DNA from 3 places in the Lentzea sp. NPDC005914 genome. Region 2 is predicted to be linked to each of the others. Evidence: riboswitches for the same ligand, from Rfam matches in the RefSeq annotation. Region 2 holds a riboswitch; each other region holds the start of a gene.
The links. A riboswitch is a leader RNA that binds a small molecule or an ion and turns the genes downstream of it on or off. The one in region 2 is predicted to bind thiamine pyrophosphate.
Positions count from the first base shown of each region.

Region 1: linked by a shared signal. The riboswitch ahead of thiC (phosphomethylpyrimidine synthase ThiC) and the one ahead of ABZ345_RS45795 (thiamine ABC transporter substrate-binding protein) in region 2 are both predicted to bind thiamine pyrophosphate.
Region 3: linked by a shared signal. The riboswitch ahead of thiO (glycine oxidase ThiO) and the one ahead of ABZ345_RS45795 (thiamine ABC transporter substrate-binding protein) in region 2 are both predicted to bind thiamine pyrophosphate.

Region 1 covers NZ_JBEXVQ010000048.1:22,608-29,766, reverse strand. The annotation lists gene thiD (bifunctional hydroxymethylpyrimidine kinase/phosphomethylpyrimidine kinase) at 1-135, opposite strand, end outside; gene thiC (phosphomethylpyrimidine synthase ThiC) at 132-1,787, opposite strand; TPP riboswitch at 1,779-1,901, opposite strand; gene ABZ345_RS42050 (hypothetical protein) at 2,074-2,355, opposite strand; gene ABZ345_RS42045 (LysE family translocator) at 2,612-3,214, opposite strand; gene ABZ345_RS42040 (aldo/keto reductase) at 3,289-4,224, shown strand; gene ABZ345_RS42035 (peptide deformylase) at 4,228-4,809, opposite strand; gene ABZ345_RS42030 (DUF3263 domain-containing protein) at 4,918-5,196, shown strand; gene ABZ345_RS42025 (LytR C-terminal domain-containing protein) at 5,196-5,789, shown strand; gene ABZ345_RS42020 (AAA family ATPase) at 6,225-7,159, opposite strand, start outside.
Region 2 covers NZ_JBEXVQ010000063.1:12,173-19,331, reverse strand. The annotation lists gene ABZ345_RS45810 (SDR family oxidoreductase) at 1-525, opposite strand, end outside; gene ABZ345_RS45805 (ABC transporter ATP-binding protein) at 537-1,490, opposite strand; gene ABZ345_RS45800 (iron ABC transporter permease) at 1,490-3,043, opposite strand; gene ABZ345_RS45795 (thiamine ABC transporter substrate-binding protein) at 3,073-4,062, opposite strand; TPP riboswitch at 4,056-4,166, opposite strand; gene ABZ345_RS45790 (4a-hydroxytetrahydrobiopterin dehydratase) at 4,201-4,494, shown strand; gene ABZ345_RS45785 (glycoside hydrolase family 88 protein) at 4,548-5,537, shown strand; gene ABZ345_RS45780 (mannosyltransferase) at 5,454-6,668, opposite strand; gene ABZ345_RS45775 (DUF6131 family protein) at 6,947-7,102, opposite strand; gene ABZ345_RS45770 (BTAD domain-containing putative transcriptional regulator) at 7,159-7,159, opposite strand, start outside.
Region 3 covers NZ_JBEXVQ010000048.1:30,836-37,994, forward strand. The annotation lists gene ABZ345_RS42070 (MarR family transcriptional regulator) at 1-443, opposite strand, end outside; gene ABZ345_RS42075 (thiazole synthase) at 518-1,273, opposite strand; gene thiS (sulfur carrier protein ThiS) at 1,275-1,475, opposite strand; gene thiO (glycine oxidase ThiO) at 1,472-2,503, opposite strand; TPP riboswitch at 2,507-2,618, opposite strand; gene thiE (thiamine phosphate synthase) at 2,645-3,286, shown strand; gene ABZ345_RS42095 (class III extradiol ring-cleavage dioxygenase) at 3,318-4,079, shown strand; gene ABZ345_RS42100 (helix-turn-helix domain-containing protein) at 4,072-4,629, opposite strand; gene ABZ345_RS42105 (NADP-dependent oxidoreductase) at 4,679-5,602, shown strand; gene ABZ345_RS42110 (S1 family peptidase) at 5,640-6,791, opposite strand; gene ABZ345_RS42115 (hypothetical protein) at 7,152-7,159, opposite strand, start outside.

The sequences.
Region 1 (7,159 bases), on a different contig from region 2:
GACCGTCACGGCGGTCAGTGCGACGCAGCCGTGCACTCCGCACGCGAAGAGCGTGCGGAGGTCGGCCTGGATGCCCGCACCACCGCCGGAATCGCTTCCGGCGATGGTGAGGACCCTCGGAGGTGTTGCTGTCACGTCGTTTCCACCACTGGCAGGTAGACCTTGTTACCAGTGTCGGCGAACTCGCCGGACTTCTCCGCCATGCCCGCCTCGATGGCCTCCACTGTGGACAGTCCGCGCTCCTCGGCGTAGCGCCGCACGTCCTGCGTGATCTTCATCGAGCAGAACTTCGGCCCGCACATCGAGCAGAAGTGCGCCGTCTTCGCCGGTTCCGCGGGGAGCGTCTCGTCGTGGAACGAGCGCGCGGTGTCCGGGTCGAGCGACAGGTTGAACTGGTCCTCCCAGCGGAACTCGAAGCGCGCCTTGGACAGCGCGTCGTCCCAGTCCTGCACGCCGGGGTGACCCTTGGCGAGGTCCGCGGAGTGCGCCGCGATCTTGTACGTGATCACGCCGGTCTTCACGTCGTCCCGGTTCGGCAGGCCGAGGTGCTCCTTCGGCGTGACGTAGCAGAGCATCGCGGTGCCCAGCCAGCCGATCTGCGCCGCGCCGATCGCGGACGTGATGTGGTCGTACGCCGGCGCGATGTCCGTGGCCAGCGGCCCGAGGGTGTAGAACGGCGCCTCGCCGCACCACTCCTCCTCGAGCCGGACGTTCTCGGCGATCTTGTGCATCGGCACGTGGCCGGGGCCCTCGATCATGACCTGGACGTCCTTGGCCCGCGCGATGTGCGTGAGCTCGCCGAGGGTCCGCAGCTCCGCGAACTGCGCCTCGTCGTTGGCGTCCGCGATGGAACCCGGCCGCAGGCCGTCGCCCAGCGAGAACGTGATGTCGTAGGTGCGCAGGATGTCGCAGAGCTCCTCGAAGTGCGTGTAGAGGAAGCTCTCCTTGTGGTGCGCGAGGCACCACCCGGCCATGATCGCCCCGCCGCGCGACACGATGCCGGTGACGCGCTTGGCCGTCATCGGCACGTACCGCAGCAGCACGCCCGCGTGCACGGTCATGTAGTCGACGCCCTGCTCGGCCTGCTCGATCACGGTGTCGCGGTAGATCTCCCACGACAGCGCGGCCGGGTCGCCGTTGACCTTCTCCAGCGCCTGGTAGATCGGCACGGTGCCGATCGGCACCGGCGAGTTGCGCAGGATCCACTCGCGCGTCTCGTGGATCCGCTTGCCGGTGGACAGGTCCATGATCGTGTCGGCACCCCAGCGGGACGCCCACACCATCTTGTCGACCTCGTCCTCGATCGACGACGACACCGCGGAGTTGCCGATGTTGGCGTTGATCTTCACGAGGAACTTCTTGCCGATGATCATCGGCTCGGCCTCGGGGTGCTTGCGGTTCAACGGAATGACCGCACGCCCGATGGCCACCTCGTTGCGCACGAACTCCGCGTCGAGGTTCTCGCGCACCGCGATGTAGCGCATCTCCGGGGTGATGATCCCGGCCTTCGCGTACGCGAGCTGGCTGACAGCTCCGTTGATCGGTTCCCGTGCCGCGACCCACCCGGACCTCAGGTCGGGCAGTCCACTGTGGACGTCGATGGTCGCGTTGTCGTCGGTATACGGACCGGAAGTGTCGTAGAGATCGACATGTTCGCCGTTGGTCAGTTCCACCCTGCGGAAAGGCACCCGGATGTCAGAAGCGACTTCGCGGTACACCTTGCGGGAGCCCGAGATCGGGCCGGTGGTCACACTGGGCTTGACCGAACGGTCGTCAAGTGCCGTCACGACATTCCTCCCTACGCCGGCATTACCCGGTCAGGTTCAGGCGGTCGGTGACACCGGCACTACAGCCAGTCACCCTCTCAGCCCGCTCAGGCGCGAGCTCCCGCGTTCTTGTTGAGTTGTCGAGACCCGACCATAGTCAGCGCGCGCCGTAGCTGCCAAGGGGACGGTTTGGCCCTAACCTTCTCCCCGTGGCGGATCATCAGCCGTTCCCGCCCGGCGCGCGTCGCGGTCAACGTCCCGCCGTGGTCTCCGCATGCCCTTCCTGCGGAGAACTCGCTGGTCGCGGCTATCCCGACTGCGGTTTCTGCGCCGAGCTGCTCGACCAGTTCTGGCTCGCGGACTGGGAGGCGTTGCGAACATCGTCCCAGCTGGCGGACCGGGAGCTGGCCGAGCTGGTGACCTCCGCCGACGTCGGCCAGTACCCCTGGACGTGCGTCGACTGGGCGATGACGCTGCTGGCGTGCTCCCGCTGCGGTGCCGAACTGGGCACCGGGCCGGTCGAGTGCGTGCGGTGCGCCGTCACGGAGGAGCGCCGGTGGAACTGGGACCACTCGGCGCATCCGTACACGATGAGCGCGAACGAGCACCTTTTACGAGTCGCCCGCGCGGCCCTGCGCGCACCTCACCGGCGCAGGCCCGCGGTGGTGCAGGCCTGGCAGCTGGTGCTGCCGTTCCTCATCGCCGGTGAGGTGATCGAGTTCGGCCGTCTGGACCGAATCCGCGCGCACGTGCTGGCCGGTGGCTACGCGTCGATGGCGGCGTGCCACACGTTCGACGAGCTGGCCGGGTTGCCCGAGCTGTTCTGGCGCCGGGGCAACCCGATCTCAACGCGGGTCGAGTACCAGCCGGACTCCGAGCGCCAGCAGCACGCTGCCCGACAGCTTCTCGAGAGCCGGACGGACCCGAGGGCGGCTCAGCCAGCCGCGGATGGTGTGCAGGATCGACACGATGATCAGGTACCAGACGGTGTCGATCAGCACCCAGCCGATGGCGAGGAAGAGCAGAACCCCCTTGCCGGCCTCCCCGGCAGGCACGAACTGCGGTAGGAACGAGATCGCGAACACGCCGAGCTTCGGGTTGGCGAGGTTCACGATCAGTCCGCTGCGGAACGCGTGGCTGGCGGGCGGAGGCGCCGACTCGGGCTTGGTCTTGCTGATCAGAGCTTTGACGCCCAGGTAGATCAGGAAGATCGCGCCGGCGATGCGGAGCCCGTGGTAGGCGATCTCCGACGCCGTGAGCAGCACTGACAGGCCGAGAGCCGCGGCGACGGCCCAGCACGCGACGCCGACCTCCATGCCGAACACCGTCGCCAGCGCGGCTTTTCGCCCGTGCACCGACTGTCGCAGGACCATGGCCGTACCAGGTCCGGGCGACAGTGCGATGAGGAACGAGGCCGCTACGAAGGCGACGATGTTTTCGATTGGCATGCCTCTGATGGTCGCTGATCCGGGCAATCTTTTTTCTTGACCTGGAGTGCGCTCCAGGATGTTCGGTGGTCCTCATGACGGATCTGGGGAAGTTGGGTTTCGGCACGTGGGCCATGGGTGGACCGTTCTCGGGTCCGGACGGGGCGCCGGTCGGCTGGGGTCCGGCGGACGACGGGCAGTCGGTCAAGGCGCTGCGGCGGGCGGTGGAGCTGGGCGTGACGCTGTTCGACACCGCGGACGTGTACGGGTGCGGGCACGCGGAAACGCTCGTCGGGCAAGCGTTTGCGGACATGCGTGACCAGGTGTCGATCGCGACGAAATGGGGTTGCGGGTTCGACGCCGGGGCGAGGCGGATGACCGGGAACGAGGGGTCTGTCGAGTACCTGCGCCGCGCCGTCGAGGGGTCGTTGCGGCGGCTGGGCACCGACTACGTCGACCTCTACCAGTTGCACATCGGTGACCTGCCGCTGGAGGAGGCAGCGCTGCTGCGGGACGAGTGCGAGGCGTTGGTCGCCGCAGGCAAGATCCGCGCGTACGGCTGGAGCACCGATGACGTCGAGCGCGCGCGGTTCTTCTGCGAGGGGGAGCACGGGATCGCGGCACAGGCCGACATCAACCTGCTGTTCGACAACCCCGAGATGTACGCGGGGGACTACGCGGTGCTGTGCCGCCGTCCGCTCGCGATGGGGTTGCTGGCGCGGGAGACGTTCGACGTGTTGCCCGCCGACGACGTGCGCGTCACGAACCCGTCCTGGCTGCGGTTCTTCGTCGACGGGAAGCCCTCACCGGAGTACTTCCAGGCGCGGGAGGCCGTTCGCGACGTGCTGACCTCGGGCGGTCGGACGCTGGTGCAGGGGGCGCTGGCGTGGTTCTGGGCGCGTTCTCCCCGCCTGATCCCGATTCCGGGCGTCCGGACGGTGGCTCAGGTCGAGGAGAACGCGGGTGCGCTGGCGTTCGGTGCGCTGACGGCCGACGAACTGGCGCAGGTGGAGTCGGTGCTCCGGCCTTAGTCGTCAGTCTTCGTCTTCGTCGTCGAAGTTCGCGGGGTCGGCCGGGTCCCACGAGAGGCCCGGCACACCCCACTCGTTGTCGCGCAGCATCCGCTTGGCTTCCTTCTTGTACCGGCCGATGAGACGGTCGGTGTAGAGGTAGCCGTTGAGGTGGTCGGTCTCGTGCTGCAGACAACGCGCGAAGAAGCCGGTGCCCTCGACCTCGAACGGCTGCCCGTCGACGTCCTGCCCGGTCACCTTCGCCCATTGGGCGCGTCCGGTCGGGTACGCCTCGCCCGGTACTGAGAGACAGCCCTCGAAGTCGTCGTCCGGGTCGGGCATGGTCTCGGGGATCTCGGACGTCTCCAGGACGGGGTTGCAGATCACGCCGCGGTGCTGCACGCCTTCGTCGTCCGGGCAGTCGTACACGAAAACCCGCAGGTCGACACCGATCTGGTTGGCCGCGAGCCCGACTCCGCGAGCGGCTGCCATCGTCTCGAACATGTCGTCGACGAGCGTCTTGAGCTCGGTGTCGAACTCGGTGACCTCACGCGTGGGGTTGTGAAGCACGGGGTCACCAGCGATGCGGATGCGATGCACGGCCATGGTCAGACCTTAAGCGGTCCAAAACTGTCGGTGTCGCGCGGTAGGTTGGAACGATCACGTGATTGAATTGCCCGCACCTGAGATGGTGTGGCGACCGTGGGGAGCCAGATGGATCACGCCGAGACGCTCACCTCCGCTGACGGGCTGACCAGCCGCGAACGCACGATGCTCGCGTTCGAGAAGCAGTGGTGGAAGTACTCGGGATCCAAAGAACAGGCCATCAGGGAACTGTTCGACATGTCGGCCACCCGCTACTACCAGCTGCTCAACGCTTTGGTTGAGAAGGAAGCCGCTCTGGCTGCCGACCCGATGCTGGTCAAGCGGTTGCGCGGCGTGCGGACAGGCCGTCAGAGGGTTCGCGCACGCGCCAGGAGCACCGAGGACTGATGACCTCCCCCGAGTCCGCAAGCCCGTCCCGCCCGGCCAAGGCCGCCGGCTTCGCCCTGCTGGGGGTGGCTGCGGTGGCTTTGATCATCGGCGTAGTCAGCCTCTTCGGCGGAGGTGACGAGACGCCGCCGGTCGCCGGTTCGTCCACACCACCGCCTCCCGTGCAGACGACGACATCCGAGTCTGCGGGTGAGACTTCGTCTTCGGCGCCGGCTGCTACGACGACCACGAACCCGCCTGCGGCGACCACCACTTCGGTTGCGCAGCCGCCACCGGTCACCCAGCCTGGGGCTGGAAAGGTGCCGGTTCGGGTCTACAACAACTCAACTATCACCGGGCTGGCGGTTCGGGCCGCGGATGAGGTTCGGGCCAACGGGTGGACCGTTGAGGGGACTGGGAACTACTCGCAGGGGACCATCCCGACCACGACTGTCTACTACCGGCCTGGGACTGATGAAGAGGCATCCGCCAAGGAGTTGGCTGCGGTGCTGCGGGCTCGGGTTGAGGCTCGGTTCGACGGGATTCAGGGGTCGGCGCCTGGGATCATTTTGATTGTCACCAATGACTTTCAGGGTGCTTCGAAGAGCAAGTAGGGCTTTGTGGGTTGGTCGCGTTTCGTGCGTGACGCGACCGGGTGGGTGGTCGCCTTGCGTTGGGCGTGTTCTGTTTAGGGCGCGGGGCTCTGCCCCGGACCCCGCCAATCTGATCAAAGACCAGCCAGCGCCGCTTGCGGGTTGATGGCACGCCTGGTGCGTTCGGCGGCTGCGCGTTGCGTAGGTGGTGCGGTCCGGGTGGGGTCCCGTCACAAGCCGAGCCGGAGCGAGCCACACTCGGAGGGATGGGTCAAGTCGACGAAAAGCGTGTCGACTTGACCCATCCCTCCGAGCGCGGCAAACGATCAGGCACGACTCGTGACGGGACCCCACCCGAAGCGCACGGGAAAAGCATGCCTCGGCTTCGCCGTCGGGTCGCCTCGCCTGCGGCATCGGGCGTGATGGGGTGCCCGGTGTGACGCTGTCACGCTGTGGTCAGCCGTTGCGTGAGGCTGCGTAGGCCGCCAGAGTTGCCAGTTGTGCCGGGTCCAGGGACGGGCGGACCACCTCGCGGGCCTTTGCCAGGTGGGCCTGCGTTACCTCGGCTGCGTCCAGGGACTCGCGCATTGCGGTCAGGGCGGCTTCTCGCACTAGGGCGGCGCAGTCTGCTGCCGAGTACATGTTCAGTTCACCCGCCAGGGTCGCTAGGTCCACGTCTTCGGACAGAGGGGTGTTGCGGGAGGCCGACTTGAGGATCTCGGTGCGGGCGTTGGCGTCTGGTGGCGGGACGTAGACGAGGCGTTCCAGGCGGCCTGGGCGTAGTAGGGCGGGGTCGATCAGTTCTGGGCGGTTGGTTGCGGCGATCACCACTACGTCGCGCAGGGGTTCTACGCCGTCCAGTTCAGTCAGCAGGGCCGCTACCACTCGGTCGGCTACGCCTGCGTCGGAGGATTGGCCTCGGCGGGGGGCCAGGGCGTCCACCTCGTCCAGGAAGATCAGGGCCGGGGCGGCGTCGGCTGCTCGGCGGAAGAGTTCGCGGACTGCTCGCTCGGATTCGCCTACGAACTTGTCCATCAGTTCGGCGCCCTTGACGGTCAGGACGTTCAGTTGGCCGGTGCCTGCCAGGGCGCGGACCAGGAAGGTCTTGCCGCATCCCGGTGGGCCGTAGAGCAGGACGCCGCGTGGTGGGTCCACGCCCAGGCGGGCGAAGGAGTCCGGGTAGCGCAGGGGCCAGAGGGCCGCTTCGGTCAGAGCCTGCTTGACCTCGGTCATGTCCCCCACGTCGGCGAGGGTCAGGCCGCCGGTCTGGACGGTGTCGGAGGCGGACATGGAGATCGGGCGCACGGTGTTCAGGGCGCCCAGCAGATCTTCTTGGCCCACGCGGGGTTCTGCGACGTCGCGTTGGCGCAGGGCGGCGCGTACGGCGGCTT
Region 2 (7,159 bases):
CATGATCCCGACCAGCGCGCCCTTCGACGCGGCGTACGCGACCTCGCTCGGCATCGGCCCGAGGTTCTGCCCGGACGTCATGAACACGACCCGCCCGCCCTTCGCGCCGTCGTGCTGACGGGCAAACGCTTGCGTCAGCAGGATCGTCGACCGCGCGTTCACCGCGTAGTGCCTGTCCAGCATGGCCGCGTCCAGCTCACCCAGCGGACCGTCCGACCCGCTGAGCGCGTGGTTGCACACCAGGACGTCGACGCGCCCGTACGCCTCGACCGCCGCCGCGACCAGCTGATCCGGCGCATCCGGTTCGGTCAGGTCGAGGCCCAGATGTTCGACGCGGCCGCCGAGACCCGCGATCACCTCGTCGATCGAGTCGGCGCCCCACTCCTGCGCGGCGTCGTGCGGCACGTGGTGCTGCACGAACAGGTCAGCGCCCAACGACGCCAACCTGGAAGCGATCGCATACCCGATGCCCTGCCGCCTGCTCACACCCGTGACCAGCGCGACTCGTCCCCCCAGAGGTCCCATGAGGACCATTCCTAGCCGATGCGCGCCACTCCGTCGAGATCAATTGCGAGCCGCACGCGGTCCCCGACCTCGCTCATCGGCCCGACCGCCTCGTACTCCTCGCCGTCGATCTCCACGAGCAACCGCACGTGATCACGCCGGTGCACGCGCTCCAGGACGACACCCTCCAGCGAACCCGACGGATCGACCCGCAACGCCGTGGCGCGCAGCCCGACCCGTTCCGACGAGAGTCCCACGAACGAGCCCGGCACGAACTTGTTGCACCCCAGGAACTTCGCGGTCTCCACATCGACCGGCGACGACCACACCTCGGCGGGCGGCCCGACCTGGACGATCCGGCCGCGCGACATGATCGCCACCCGGTCGGCCAGCGTGAACGCCTCGTCGTGGTCGTGCGTCACGACCAGAGCGGTCGTGGCAGCCTCCCGCAACAACCGCGCCAAATCCACCGCCAGCTGTTCGCGCAACGCCCTGTCCAGCGCCGACAACGGCTCGTCCAGCAGCAACAGCCGAGGCGAAGGAGCCAACGCCCGCGCCAGCGCCACCCGTTGCTGTTCGCCACCGGACAGCTGCGTCACGCGCCGATCCGCGTACCCCTCCAGCCCGACCAGCTCCAGCAGCGACAGCACTCGCTTGTCCCGCTCCTCGCGGTCGACCCGGTGCATCCGCAGCCCGAAAGCCACGTTCCCCGCGACCGACCGGTGCGGGAACAGCTGCCCGTCCTGGAAGACCAGCCCGAACTCCCGCCGATGCACCGGCACCCCGGCCAGATCCGAGGAATCCCACCGCACTGAGCCAGAAGACGGCTTCTCCAGCCCGGCGATCGTGCGCAGCAACGTCGACTTCCCGCACCCGGACGGCCCGAGCAACGCGACGACCTCGCCGTCGCCCACGGACAACGACACGTCGGACACCGCGACCGTCTGTCCATACCGGACAGTGATCGAGTCAAGTTCCAGCGCCATCAGAACTCCCCGCTGCTCGGCACGCGCAACCGTTCGATCAGCAGCACGCACCCGACCGTGACGACCATCAGCAGCGCACACGACGCATAGGCCATCTGGCTGTTCAACTCCCCCGGCCTCGACATCAGCCGGGCGATGATCACCGGCAACGTCGGCGAGTCCGGCCGCGCGAGGAAGCTCGTCGCCCCGAACTCCCCCAGCGCCACCACGTACCCGAACCCCGCCGCGGCCACCAGCGACCGTCCGACCAGCGGCAGGTCCACCTCGCGCCACACCCGCAACGGCGAGGCGCCCAACGTCGCCGCGGCCTGCCGCAGCCGTTCGTCCACGGCCCGCAGCACCGGCAGCACCATCCGCACGATCAACGGCGTCACCACCAACGCCTGCGCCAACGGCACGAGCAACGGCGACGTCCGGAAATCACCGGGCAGCGCGTCCATCGTCACCAGGTACCCGAAACCGACCGTCACCGCGGACACACCCAGGGGCAGCATCAACGCGGTGTCGAGCACCTCAGCGATCCGGCTCCCGGAACGCCGCAGCCCGACCAGCACCACAGCCGAGAACACCCCGACCACCAACGCCACCAATGTCGCGTCGAACGCCGTCCGCACGGAGTTGAAAGCCGCGTCCAGCCCGGTCACCGCCAACGTCCCGCGATCACCGCGCGTTGCCAGAGCGGCGTATCCGGCGAAGCTCCACCCGTCCCGAGTGGACAGTGAACGGGTCACCAGGCCGACGACCGGCGTCAGCAACGCCACCACCACGGCGAGAGCGGCGAAAACGACGTACCACTCGCCACCGGACGGCCGCCGAGCCAGTTCTTCCCTGCCGCGCAACGACAACGCGGTCTCCCGCCGCCGCCGAGCCAGCGCACCCAGGACCAGGACGGCCAGCACCGCGGCGAACTGCAGCAACGACAACGCGGCCGCCCCGGACAGGTCGAACAGCTCGACCGTCCGCAGGTAGATCTCGGTCTCCAGCGTCCGGTACCGGGACCCGCCCAGCACCAGCACGACACCAAAGCTCGTGGCGCAGAACAAGAACACGACCGCGGCCGCGGACCCGATCGCCGGCGCCAACGCCGGCAGCACGACCGACACGAACGCCCGCGGACGAGAAGCCCCGAGAGCCCGAGCCGCGTCCTCGGCCCGTCGATCCGTGTGCGCCCACAGCCCGCCGACGGTCCGCGCGACCACGGCCACGTTGAAGAACGCGTTCGCCAGCACGATCGGCAGCACCCCGCCGTCCGGCCAGAACGTCCGGAACGCGAGGCCCACCACCACGGTCGGCAGCACGAACGGCACCATCACGGCCGCGCGCACAACGCCAAGCCCGCGCAAACGGCACCGGGCCAGCACGAACGCCACCGGCAGCCCGGCGAGCACCGCCACCACGGTCGACGCAGCGGCCTGACCGAGCGTGAATCCGACGAGTTCCCAGGTCTCACCGTCGAAGAGCGCCGAGAAGACACCGCCCTCGCGCAGCCCCAACGACAGGATCGCCAGCACAGGCCACGCGAAGAACAGTCCGAGGAAGGCCAGCGGCAGCAGCGCCGCCGCCGACCACCCCGTTCGAGAACTCAGCCCTGCACGAGCTTGCGCCACTGCTCGACCCACGCTTCGCGGTTGTCCTTGACCTTGTCCGCGGGCAGGGACTGCGGCGAAGTCGGCAACGGAGCGTCCTTGGCCCACGACTCGGGCAGCGCGACGCCCTCACGTGACGGGTACACGTACATCTGCTCGGCCACCTGCGCCTGGAACTTCTCGCCCAGCAGGAAGTCGAGCACCTTCTGCGCATCCGCGGCGTTCTTGGCCTTCGACAGCAAGCCCGCGTACTCGACCTGGCGGTAACAGGTGTTCAGCACGGCCTTCGTCGCGCCACCCTCAGCGGACGGCGACGACGCGTAGGACACCACGATCGGGCGGTCGGCCTTGAAGTCCTGGTTGTAGGCCTCTTCCCAGCCGCTCACGACCTTCACACCGTTGGCCTTGAGCTTGGTCCAGTACTCCTGCCAGCCGTTCTCGCCGAACTTCGCGATCGTGCCCAGCAGGAACGCGAGCCCCGGCGACGACGTGGCCGGGTTCTCCACGACCAGCTTGTCCTTGAACTTCGGGTCGGTCAGGTCCTCGTACGAGGCCGGCTCGACGCCGCCCAGCTTGGCCGGGTCGATGTTCAGGCACACGTCACCGACGTCGACCGCGTGCAGGCGGTTGGAGTCGTCGGCCTTGTACCGCTGCGCGCCCTTCGTGGCCTCCGGCGAGGCGTACTCGGCGAACACGCCCTCGCCCAGCGCGCGCGAGGCGAACGTCGAGTCGATGCCGAACGCGACGTCGCCGATCGGGTTGGACTTGGTGAGCACCAGCTTGTTCGTGAGCTCACCCGCGTCACCGCTCGCGATCTGCTTCACGGTGATCCCGCTGGCCTTCTGGAACTCGTCCAGCAGGCCGTCCTTCACGACGAACGAGTCGTGCGTCACCAGGGTGACCTCGTGCGTCTGCGGCGCGGTCGAGGTACCGGCCGAACAACCGGTCAGCGCCAAAGCAGCGACGACAGCAAAAATCCTTCTCACGTCAAACCTCTCCCTACGCCGGTATGACCCGGATCAGGTGGACGGTCGAGGGCTTGCGAGCCCTCCTCTCAGCCCGGCGCTTCACCGGACTCCCGTGGCAAACGCGCAGCTTACGTGACGTGGTGGGACGATCAGGACATGGCCGAGCTGTTGAGCGACGATCAGTTGAACGACGTGCTGCCCAAGCTGCCCGACTGGACCGCCCAGGACGCGGCGCTGGTCAGGACCGTGGAGCTGGCGAACTTCTCCCAGGCGATCATGGTCGTGAACCGGGTCGCGGAGATCGCGGAGAACGACAACCACCATCCGGACATCGACATCCGCTACAAGACCCTCACATTTCGCCTGAGCACTCACTACAAGGGAGGAATCACCGCGCTGGACGTATCTCTCGCCGAGGAAATCGACGGAGTCCTGGACGCGTTGGCCTGATTCGGTCAAGATGTGCGCTGCCGCCGCCAGCGGATAGGAGAGGGAACACCCTCATGCGGTTGCGCACATCTTTGTTCGTTGTGGCGCTGGCAGGCAGCCTTCTGATCGCGCCGACGGCCGCTCAGGCCGTGCCCTGCGCCCTCACGGACACGATGATCAAGGCCAGTTTCGCCTGGCTCGCCAAGGGCACCGACCTCAAGGCGAACAACTGGTCCAACGCGAACTTCCACGTCGGCAACCTCGCCCAGGTGCGGACCACGGGCATCAGCAACCACAAGACGTGGCCGTGGGTGCAGGCGAACAAGTACCTGCTGCCGCTCGACCCGGCGAACCCCTACGCGCCGGACGCCCAGTCCAGCGGTGAGGCCTACCTCGACGTCTCGTACTTCCACCCCGAGCCCGTGGTGCTCCAGCCGTTGCGGGACAACCTGTACGCCCAGGCGAAGACCGGGAAGTACGACTACTGGAAGTCGCCCGACGCCCTGAACATGGCCCTGCCGTCGTTCACGCGCATCGCCGTGGCCGACCTGAACCAGGACCTGCTCGACTACTCGTACAAGTCCTACCGCAACCTCAAGCACCGCAAGTTCAACGAGGTCACGGGGCTGTGGGGTCCGAACGTGCAGACCAACGGCTGGGCCGTGCAGGGTCTGGCCAAGGCGATGCTGGCGCTGCCGAAGGACAACCCGTACCGCGCCGACTACGCCAAGACGCTGCGCAAGTCCGCCCAGACGCTGCGCCACCTGCAGCGTCACGACGGCTTCTGGGGCGCCACCGGCAAGGACTCGGCGGCCACCGCGATGATCACCTACGCGTTCGCGGCGGGCATCAACGCGGGCGTACTCGACAAGGACACCTACCTGCCGTACGTGCAGAAGGGCTGGCTGGCCCTGCAGACCGCGCTGGACGCCGACGGCATGCTCGGCTGGGTCGCGGACCGCAACTCCTGGAAGCCCGCCTCAGCCGGCGACACCGCTGGGTTCGCTGTGGGCAGCTTCCTCATCGCCGGACAGCAACTCGTCCCGCTTACGCCTGGTTGCTAGGCCGATGGCGACCAGCGTGAGCATGCCCGCCACCGGATAGCCCCACCCGAGCAGCACGAAGACCCAGGGCCGCGGGAAGTCCCAGATGTTCGGCTGGGCCATCAGCAGGAACGAGATCAGGTAACCGCCGGTCAGCAGCACCCAGAGACCGGCGGTGATCTTGCACAGGAGGTGTCCGCCCTCGTAGATGAGCCACAGGAGGGCGGGCACCATCCACACCCAGTGGTGGCTCCACGAGATCGGCGAGACCAGCAGACCGAGCATCTGGACGCTGATGATCAACGCCAGCACGTCCTTGGTCTTGCTGACCGCGAACCACGTCAGCGCGGCCGCGACGAGCACGCCGACGATGTACAGCGGCCCGGTCTTGACGTCGTAGCCGACCGTGCGGCTCAACGCACCGCGCAACGACTGGTTGATCGCGCTGCCGACCGGCCCGACCCGGCTGGCATCACCGAGCAGCTGGAACCAGAACTTGTCCGACTGCGACGGCGAGATCGCCCAGCCGATGCCGTACACCACCACGAACGCGACGAACGACCAGACAGCGGCCATCCACCTCTTGGTGATGAGGAAGTACAAACCGGAGATAGCGGGCGTCAGCTTGATGCCCGCGGCGAAACCCACGCCGGCGCCGCCGACCCAGTTGCGGGCGCTCGCGAGCGTGCCGATCAGAATCGCGCACAGCACGAGGTTGATCTGGCCGTAGTTGAGCGTGGTGCGCACCGGCTCGATCCACAGCACCAGCGCGGTCCACATCATCGCGCGGCGAGGGTCGTCGAGCTTGAGCAGCTTCAGGCTCGTGCGCACGATGAAGTAGAGGCAGGCGAGGCAGAGGAGCTGCCAGATCCACCGTGACGCCTCCCACGGCACCCAGCTCATCGGCGTGAAGATCGCGGCCGCGAACGGCGGGTACGTGAACGGCAGCGGGAACACGTCCGCGTACTGGTCGAGCCGCCATTCGTACAGGTCGCCCTTGAACAGGTGCGGCGACCCGTTGCGGTAGACCAGCAGGTCGATCATGGTCATCTTCGTCTGGAACGCGACCATCAGAAGGTGCCCGACGACCGACAACGCGAGCAGCCACGGTGCTACGGAGAGCACACGCGCTTCCACAGCACGGAGTTTCACCCCGAAAACGTTACCCGAGGCAACTTTCGGGGGTACCCCGACGTCATAAGGACGGGAGAGATCGCAAGAGGGAGTTCTATCAGTCATGTCTGTTGATCTTGTAGTTGCCGCTGTCGCCGCTCTGGCCATGCTGGGGGTCGCGTTCGGAGTGTTCGCCGTTGCCGCTCGCACCAAGGGCAACGTGTAAGTCGTTGTAAGACAAGCGAAAGGGTGAGACTCCATTGTGGAGTCTCACCCTTTCTTCAACTTTCCGTCAGGAAAGAGAGACGCGCGGTGCGTCAGAAGTAGTGCGCACGACCGCCGACCGGCTTACCCACTGCGCCGAGAACGGCGAGGATGGCACCGATCACCAGAAGCACCACTCCGATGGTCGTCAGAATGCTGATACCAGCCAGCCAACCGACGACAAGCAGGATCAGACCGAGAACGATCATGACACCTCCAGGTGGGGAACTCTTCTCCTGGCTACCCCACAGACGTCGGTACAAACC
Region 3 (7,159 bases), on a different contig from region 2:
TACTTCGGCTCTTCGCCGACGAGCGTCTCCAGCGCGTCCAACGCGTTCACCAGCGCGGCGACGTGCTGGGGTGTGAGCTGCTCGATCCGGCGCTGCAGCTCGCGCACCCGCGCGGACCGCACACCGGACACCATCGTCTCGCCCTCGGGCGTGGGGGTGGCGAGCCAGGCGCGGCCGTCCTGCGGGTCGGGCTCGCGCTTCACGTACCCGGCCTCGACCAGCGCGGCGACGATGCGGGACAACGTCGGCGGCGCCACGCCTTCCTTGTTCGCCAGGTCGCCCAGGCGCATGGGGCCGCACCTGGCCAGCGTGGCGAGCGCGGAGACAGCGCCGGGGCCGAGTCCGGGGGAACCGGTGCGTCGCAGCAACCGGGCTAGCCGGCCAATCGCCAGGTACAGACGCGCGGTCGCGTCCTCGACCTCGGCGTCAATGGGGGCCGTCACGGCTAGTCGTCCTCCTCGGCGGATCAGGTAATGGTCAATCATCCCCCAGCACGTGAGTACCCAAGGTAGCGACCTCAGAGTCCCGGCGAAGACGCTTGGGCCCAAAAGCGTTGCGGAATTCGGCCGGCCAACCGCGCCAGCCTTCCGCCCTCGACCGCACAACGCATGGCGGCGCCCATGCGTTCCGGGTCCTTCGCACGCGTGACGGCCGTCGCCAGCAACACCGCTGAGCAGCCGAGTTCCATCGCCAGCGCGGCATCGGACGCCGTGCCGATGCCCGCGTCGAGCACCACGGGAACGGTGGCGCGGGACGTGATCAGCTCGATGTTGTGCGGGTTGCGGATGCCGAGACCCGTTCCGATGGGCGAACCGAGCGGCATCACCGTGGCGCAGCCGATGTCCTGCAGCTTCAGGGCCAGCACCGGATCGTCGTTGGTGTACGGCAGGACCACGAAGCCGTCGTTCACCAGCCGCTCGGCCGCGTCGAGCAGCTCGACCGGGTCCGGCAGCAGGGTCTCCTCGTCGTGGACGACCTCGAGCTTGACCCAGTTCGTCTCCAGCGCCTCGCGCGCGAGCTGGGCGGTCAGCACGGCCTCGGCGGACGTGCGGCAGCCCGCGGTGTTGGGCAGGACCTCGATTCCCAGTCGCCGCAACAACTCCAGCACACCGGTCTGACCGGCGGCGTCGACCCGGCGCATGGCCACGGTGGTCAGCTCGGTACCGGAGGCCACCAGGGCCCGTTCCAGCACGGAGAGGTTCGCGGCACCGCCGGTGCCGGTGATGAGCCTGGACCGGAACTCCCGGCCCGCGATGATCAGCGGATCGTCCACGTCAGCCTCCCTGAACCGCGGTCAGCACCTCGACCACGCCGCCGTCCGGCACGATCGTCTTGTCCCACAACGCCCTCGGCACCACGGCGCCGTCCAGCGCCACGGCCACGCCCTTCTCCGGCGCCCCCACCAGCGACACCAGCGCGGCCACGGACGTGCCGTCGGCCAGGTCCCGAGAAGTGCCGTTGACCTGTGCTTTCACGAGCTTTCTCCCTTGAGCAGCCCGACGACCTGACGAGCGGTGTGCGGGGCGAGCAGAAGTCCGTTGCGGTGATGGCCCGTCGCGGCGATGACGCCGGGTTCGAGCCAGCGCACGACCGGGACGTTGTCCGGGCTGCCCGCGCGGAACCCCACGGCGGCCTCGGTGAGCGCGTACTCGGCGATGCCCGGCAGCACGGTTTCCGCGTCCCGCAACAGGTCCCGCACGCCCGCGACCGTCACGTCGGTGTCGAACCCCGCCTCGTACTGGGTGGCGCCGACGACCACGCCGTCCTTGCGCGGCACCAGGTACACGGACCGCCCGGACACCGAACCGCGAATCGTGCGCGTCGGCGGCGGCAACGTGCCCGGACGCCACGAGAGTCTGAGGATCTCGCCCTTCACGGGACGGATCACGTCCTTCAACGCCGGGTGCAACTGGCCGCTCCACGCGCCCGCGGCGATCACGGTCACCGCGCCCGGCCGCGTGCGAACAGCAGTGCCTCCAACGTCCACACCGGACTCGAAGATCACGCCTTCCTCGACGCACGCCTTTCGCAGTGCGGAAAGGAGCTCCCGGTTGTCCACCGCGAGATCGCCCGGCAACAGCATCCCGCCCCGCACCGACGGCCCCAGCGCGGGCTCGAGTTGCCGGATCTCCCTGCTGTTCAACAATCCCACATCCAGATTGTTGAACGATCCGGACGTAGGATTGTTGAACAATTCGACGATCCTGCGCAGGTCGGCGAGATCACCCGGCGACGTGCCCACGCTGATCGTTCCGCTGTCGAACAACTCCACGTTCAGCGCGGCGGCGAAGTCCGGCCACAACGCGAGCGCCTCGACACCTTGCGCGGTAACGGTTTCCTCACCCGGCCAGGCCTCCGCGACGGGAGCGAGCATCCCGCCGGCCACCCGCGAACCGGCGTGCGGCGAGCCGAGGTCGCACAGCGACACCGAAAACCCGGCGCGCGCCGCCCACCAGGCCACGGACAGGCCGATGACACCGCCACCCCGGACGGCCACTTCCACACTGCTCAAGGCATTCACGCTCCCTGCGCCGGCATGACCCGGATCAGGTTCGACGGTCGGAGCGAACCACGCTCCCTCTCAGCCCGGTGTTCTCCAGGCTCCCGTGCGGACCGACACCAACATAACGGTTACCGTGCGAGCGTGCCAGGACTCGACGGAAACCTGATCAGGCAACGACTCGCCGACGCGACGCTCTACCTCTGCACGCCGAACCGGCCTGATCTGGCCGAGTTCGCCGATGCCGCGCTCGCCGGCGGGGTCGACATCATCCAGTTGCGGGACAAGTCGCTGGAGGCGAAGCAGGAGATCAAAGCCCTCGAGACGCTCGCGGAAGCCTGCGCCGCCCACGGGAAGCTGCTCGCCGTCAACAACCGCGCGGACATCGCGTACGCGGTCAGGGCGGACGTGCTGCACCTCGGCCAGGACGACCTGCCCGTCTCGTGCGCGCGCCACATCGTGGGCGAGGAGGTGGTCATCGGCCGGTCCACGCACGACGTGGAGCAGATGCAGGCGGCGGCCACGCAGCACGGCGCCGACTACTTCTGCACCGGCCCGTGCTGGCCGACGCCGACCAAGCCGGGGCGTCCGGCGCCGGGCCTGGACCTCGTGCGGGCCACGAAGGGCATGCGGCGGCCGTGGTTCGCGATCGGCGGGATCGACCTCGCGAACCTCGGCGAGGTCCAGGCGGCCGGAGCCACGCGCGTGGTCGTCGTCAGGGCCATCACCGAGGCCGAAGACCCGCGCAAAGCGGCCGAGTCGTTCAAAGTTGAACTTAGTCGTTGAAATTTGAACAAACTGGCGTACGCTCGATGACGTGAGCGCACCAGTGCTGTACCTGAGCCACGGGGCACCCCCGCTGGCCGATGACGAGACGTGGACCAGAGAGCTCAAGGACTGGTCCGCCACCCTCCCGCGCCCGGAGGCCGTGCTCATGGTCTCCGCGCACTGGGAGGAGGCGCCGACGACGATCGGCGCGACCACGACCGTGCCGCTGGTCTACGACTTCTGGGGCTTCCCGCAGCGGTACTACGAGGTCACGTACGAGGCACCCGGCGCGCCCGAACTCGCCGAAGACGTTCGCAAGCTCCTCGGCGGCCACGTCCAGCAGGACGCCGGCCGCGGGCTCGACCACGGCGCCTACGTGCCGCTGAAGGAGATGTTCCCCGACGCGGACGTGCCGGTGCTGCAGATGTCGCTGCCCACGCTCGACCCGCGCGAGCTGCACGAGGTCGGCCAGAAGCTGGCTCCGTTGCGGGACAAGAACGTCCTGATCGTCGGCAGCGGGTTCATGACGCACAACCTGAGCTGCGTGAACTTCCCGGCCGGACCGGACTACGAGCCGCCGTCGTGGTCGAGGGAGTTCGACGACTGGGCGCATCAGCAGCTGGCCGCCGGCGACGTGGACGCGTTGCTGGACTTCCAGCAGAAGGCTCCCGCGGCGGGCATCGCGCACCCGCGGACCGAGCACTTCGCACCGCTGTTCGTGGCACTCGGCGCGGCGAGCGACGAGAAGGCCCGCACGAGCGTTGAGGGCTTCTGGTACGGGCTCTCGAAACGATCGGTGCAGTTCAGCTAGCCGCCCCTTCCAGGAACAGGGTGGCAAGCCGGCGGGCGACGGCGGGCGTCCCGTGGCGGACGCCCCCGGCGGCCATGAAGAGCAGCATCATGTCGTCGACCGAGAAGTCGGCCCGCAGCTCACCGGTCACCTTCGCTCGCCCGATGAGTTCGGTCAGCGAGCGGAACGCCTGCTCGCGAACCGCGGCGAAGTCGATCGCCCTCGGATAGGCGCTCGTGAACGCCGCCGCGAACCCGCGGTCCAGGACGTGGATCAGGCACACCCGCTCGACCGTCCGGCGAAACCCCTGCCAGGGGTCGGGGTGCGCGAGCCCTTCGTCGACCGCGGCCGTGCAGGCCGCCATCTGCTCCGAGAACGCCTCCACCACGAGCGCCTCCTTCGTGGGGAAGCGGCGGTAGAGGGTCGCCGGACCCACTCCGGCCCGGCGGGCGACCTCCCGCATCGGCACGTCCAGCCCCTCCGCGGCGAACGTCTCGCGCGCGACGGCCAGGATCCGGTCGCGGTTGTCCTGGGCGTCCGAGCGCAGGTTCTGAGTCAGATTCCTCGTCACCGTCTCAGTTTCGGCTAAGTGGACGCCCTGTTCCACTAATTTCGCCGGTATGCGAGCTCTTCAGTTCTCCCAATACGGTCCCGCCGGCCTGCTGCACGTGGCCGAGGTCGCCGAACCTCACGCAGGCCCGGGTCAGATCCGCGTCGCGGTGCGCGCCTCCGGTGTCACTCCCTCGGACGCCGGGTTGCGCGCCGGGCGGTTCGGCGAGCTCGTTCCGCTTCCGCACGTGCCGGGCGTGGACGCGGCCGGCGTCGTCGACGAGGTCGGCGACGGGGTGACCGATGTCCAGCCGGGCGACGAGGTGTTCGGCATGGTCGACCTGGCCCGGCTCGGCGGCGCCAACGCCGAGTACGCGGTGCTGGCCGCGTGGGCGCGCAAGCCGTCGACGCTGAGCTGGGAGCAGGCGGGTGGTGCGGCCGCGAACGTGGAAACCGCCACCAGGTCACTGGATCTGCTCGGGGTGCGCGACGGCACGACCTTGCTCGTCGCGGGAGCAGCGGGCGGTGTCGGCACGATGACGGTCCAGCTGGCCGTCGCACGAGGTGCACGGGTGATCGGCACCGCCGGTCCGGCCACTCAGGACTTCCTGGCCGGGCTGGGCGCTACCCCGATCGTCTACGGCGAAGGTCTGGTCGACCGGGCAGCGGAGTTCGGAGTGGACGTGGTCCTGCACTGCGCGGGCCCTGTCCCGGATCTGGTGACGATCGCCGGCTCACCGGACCGCGTGCTGACGATCGCCGACATGTCCGCCGCGGACGAGCACGGCGTCCGGGTGTCCCACACCTTCGGGCCGGGCGCGCACCCCAGTGCGTTTCACGGTCTCGCCGCCGCGGCAGCGCTCGCCGAAGAGGGCGTCCTCACCGTTCCGCTCGCCGGGGTCTTCCCCCTTTCCGCGGGCACGGCCGCGCACGAACTGAGCGAGACCGGCCACGCCCACGGCAAGATCGTCCTCACGAACGCGGAAGCGCTGTGACACCGGAGTGTCACAGCGCTTCACGGTCAGGAGGTTTCTAGCCGCGCGTCAGGGTCAGGCCGTAGCGCGACAGGATCGGGTTGACCGGCTGGAAATACGTGGTGCCACCGGACGAACAGTTGCCCGAACCGCCGGACGTCACGCCCTGGGCCTGGCCGAAGCCCGAGCCCGCCACCCACGAACCGCCGGAGTCGCCGGGCTCAGCGCACACGTTGGTGCGGGTGAGGCCGCGGACGGTGCCCTGCGGGTAGTTCACGGTCTGGTTGTAGGCCCCGACCGTGCCGCAGTGCCAGCCGGTGGTGGAACCGGAACGGCAGATCTGCGCGCCGATCGCGGCCACCGTGGAGCCCTTGATGATCACGTTGGCGCCGCCGTAGCGGTTGACCCACGGCCGCGGGGTCCAGTTCGCGTTGGTCTTCACCCACGCGTAGTCGTTGCCGGGGAACACCGACGCCTGGAAGGTGCCCTGGGCGACCCGGTTGAAGCCCTGGGTGGCGGTGCCGGCGCGGCCGCAGTGGCCGGCGATGACGAAACCGCCCGTCACCGAGAAGCCGAGCGAGCAGCGGCCGCCGCCCATGTAGACCGCGTCACCACCGCGCAGGTCGTACAGCGGCGTCGGGTTCTCGGTGACCTCCTCGACCGCGACAGCCGAGTTGATGGACTTCGCGGTCGCGATGAACTGCTCCGCCGCGGCGTCCCGCGTGGTGCGGTTGACCTCGATCACGACGGCGTTGGACTTCTCGTCCACGCGCCAGCTGGTGACCGACTGGGGAGCGCTCATGAGGTCGAGCACCGACTTGGTGCCGTTGAGCTGGGTGAGCGAGTTCTTGACGACCTTGGTGTCCGCGCCGCTCACGGAGAGTCCCGGCCTGGTCACCGCGACGGTCAGTCTGCCGCTCGCCTGGTCGATCCACGATCCGCCGAACGCGTCGCCGAGGGAGGCCTTCGCCTGCTCCGCGATCTCGCCGGACTTCTGGTCACTGGCCAGACGGACGCGTGCCTGGTCAGCGTTCAGGCCCAAATCACGTTGGACCGCTTGGAGCAATTCGGCCGGGTAGCTCTCCGTGTCGGAACCGGTTGGGGCGACCGGTGCAGCAGGGGCGCCAAACGCCGGTACGCTGAGAGCAGTCACGACTCCGGTGGCGAGCAGAACGGCACCGGTTATACGGGCCGCACTCGTGCGGTTCATCAGACGTCTCCCTCACTTTCGGGTGCAGGGGAACCCGAGAGATCGGTTGCAGGGACCTCTCTCGGGGGCTCTAGGGGGACGGGTGGTGGGGCGGCGGCAGGGGTCGCCCCACCCCTCCAATCCCCAGTTCACTCTCGTGTCTCGCGAAGGCGCAGCGCTCAAGTGGTCTCGCCACGAGCCTCATCGCGCCCTCCTCCCGGTCTCTTTCGGACCGAATCTTTCGCCCGATCGAGTGACGTTATGGGCATGTTATCTATGACGCCCGCCCTCGACCGTGGACGAAGTGTGTCACAGCTCACGACAGATCAACTGCGGTGCGTAGCAATTGACAGTTAACTATCGCTCAAAGTAGTGACGTGATCACCGAA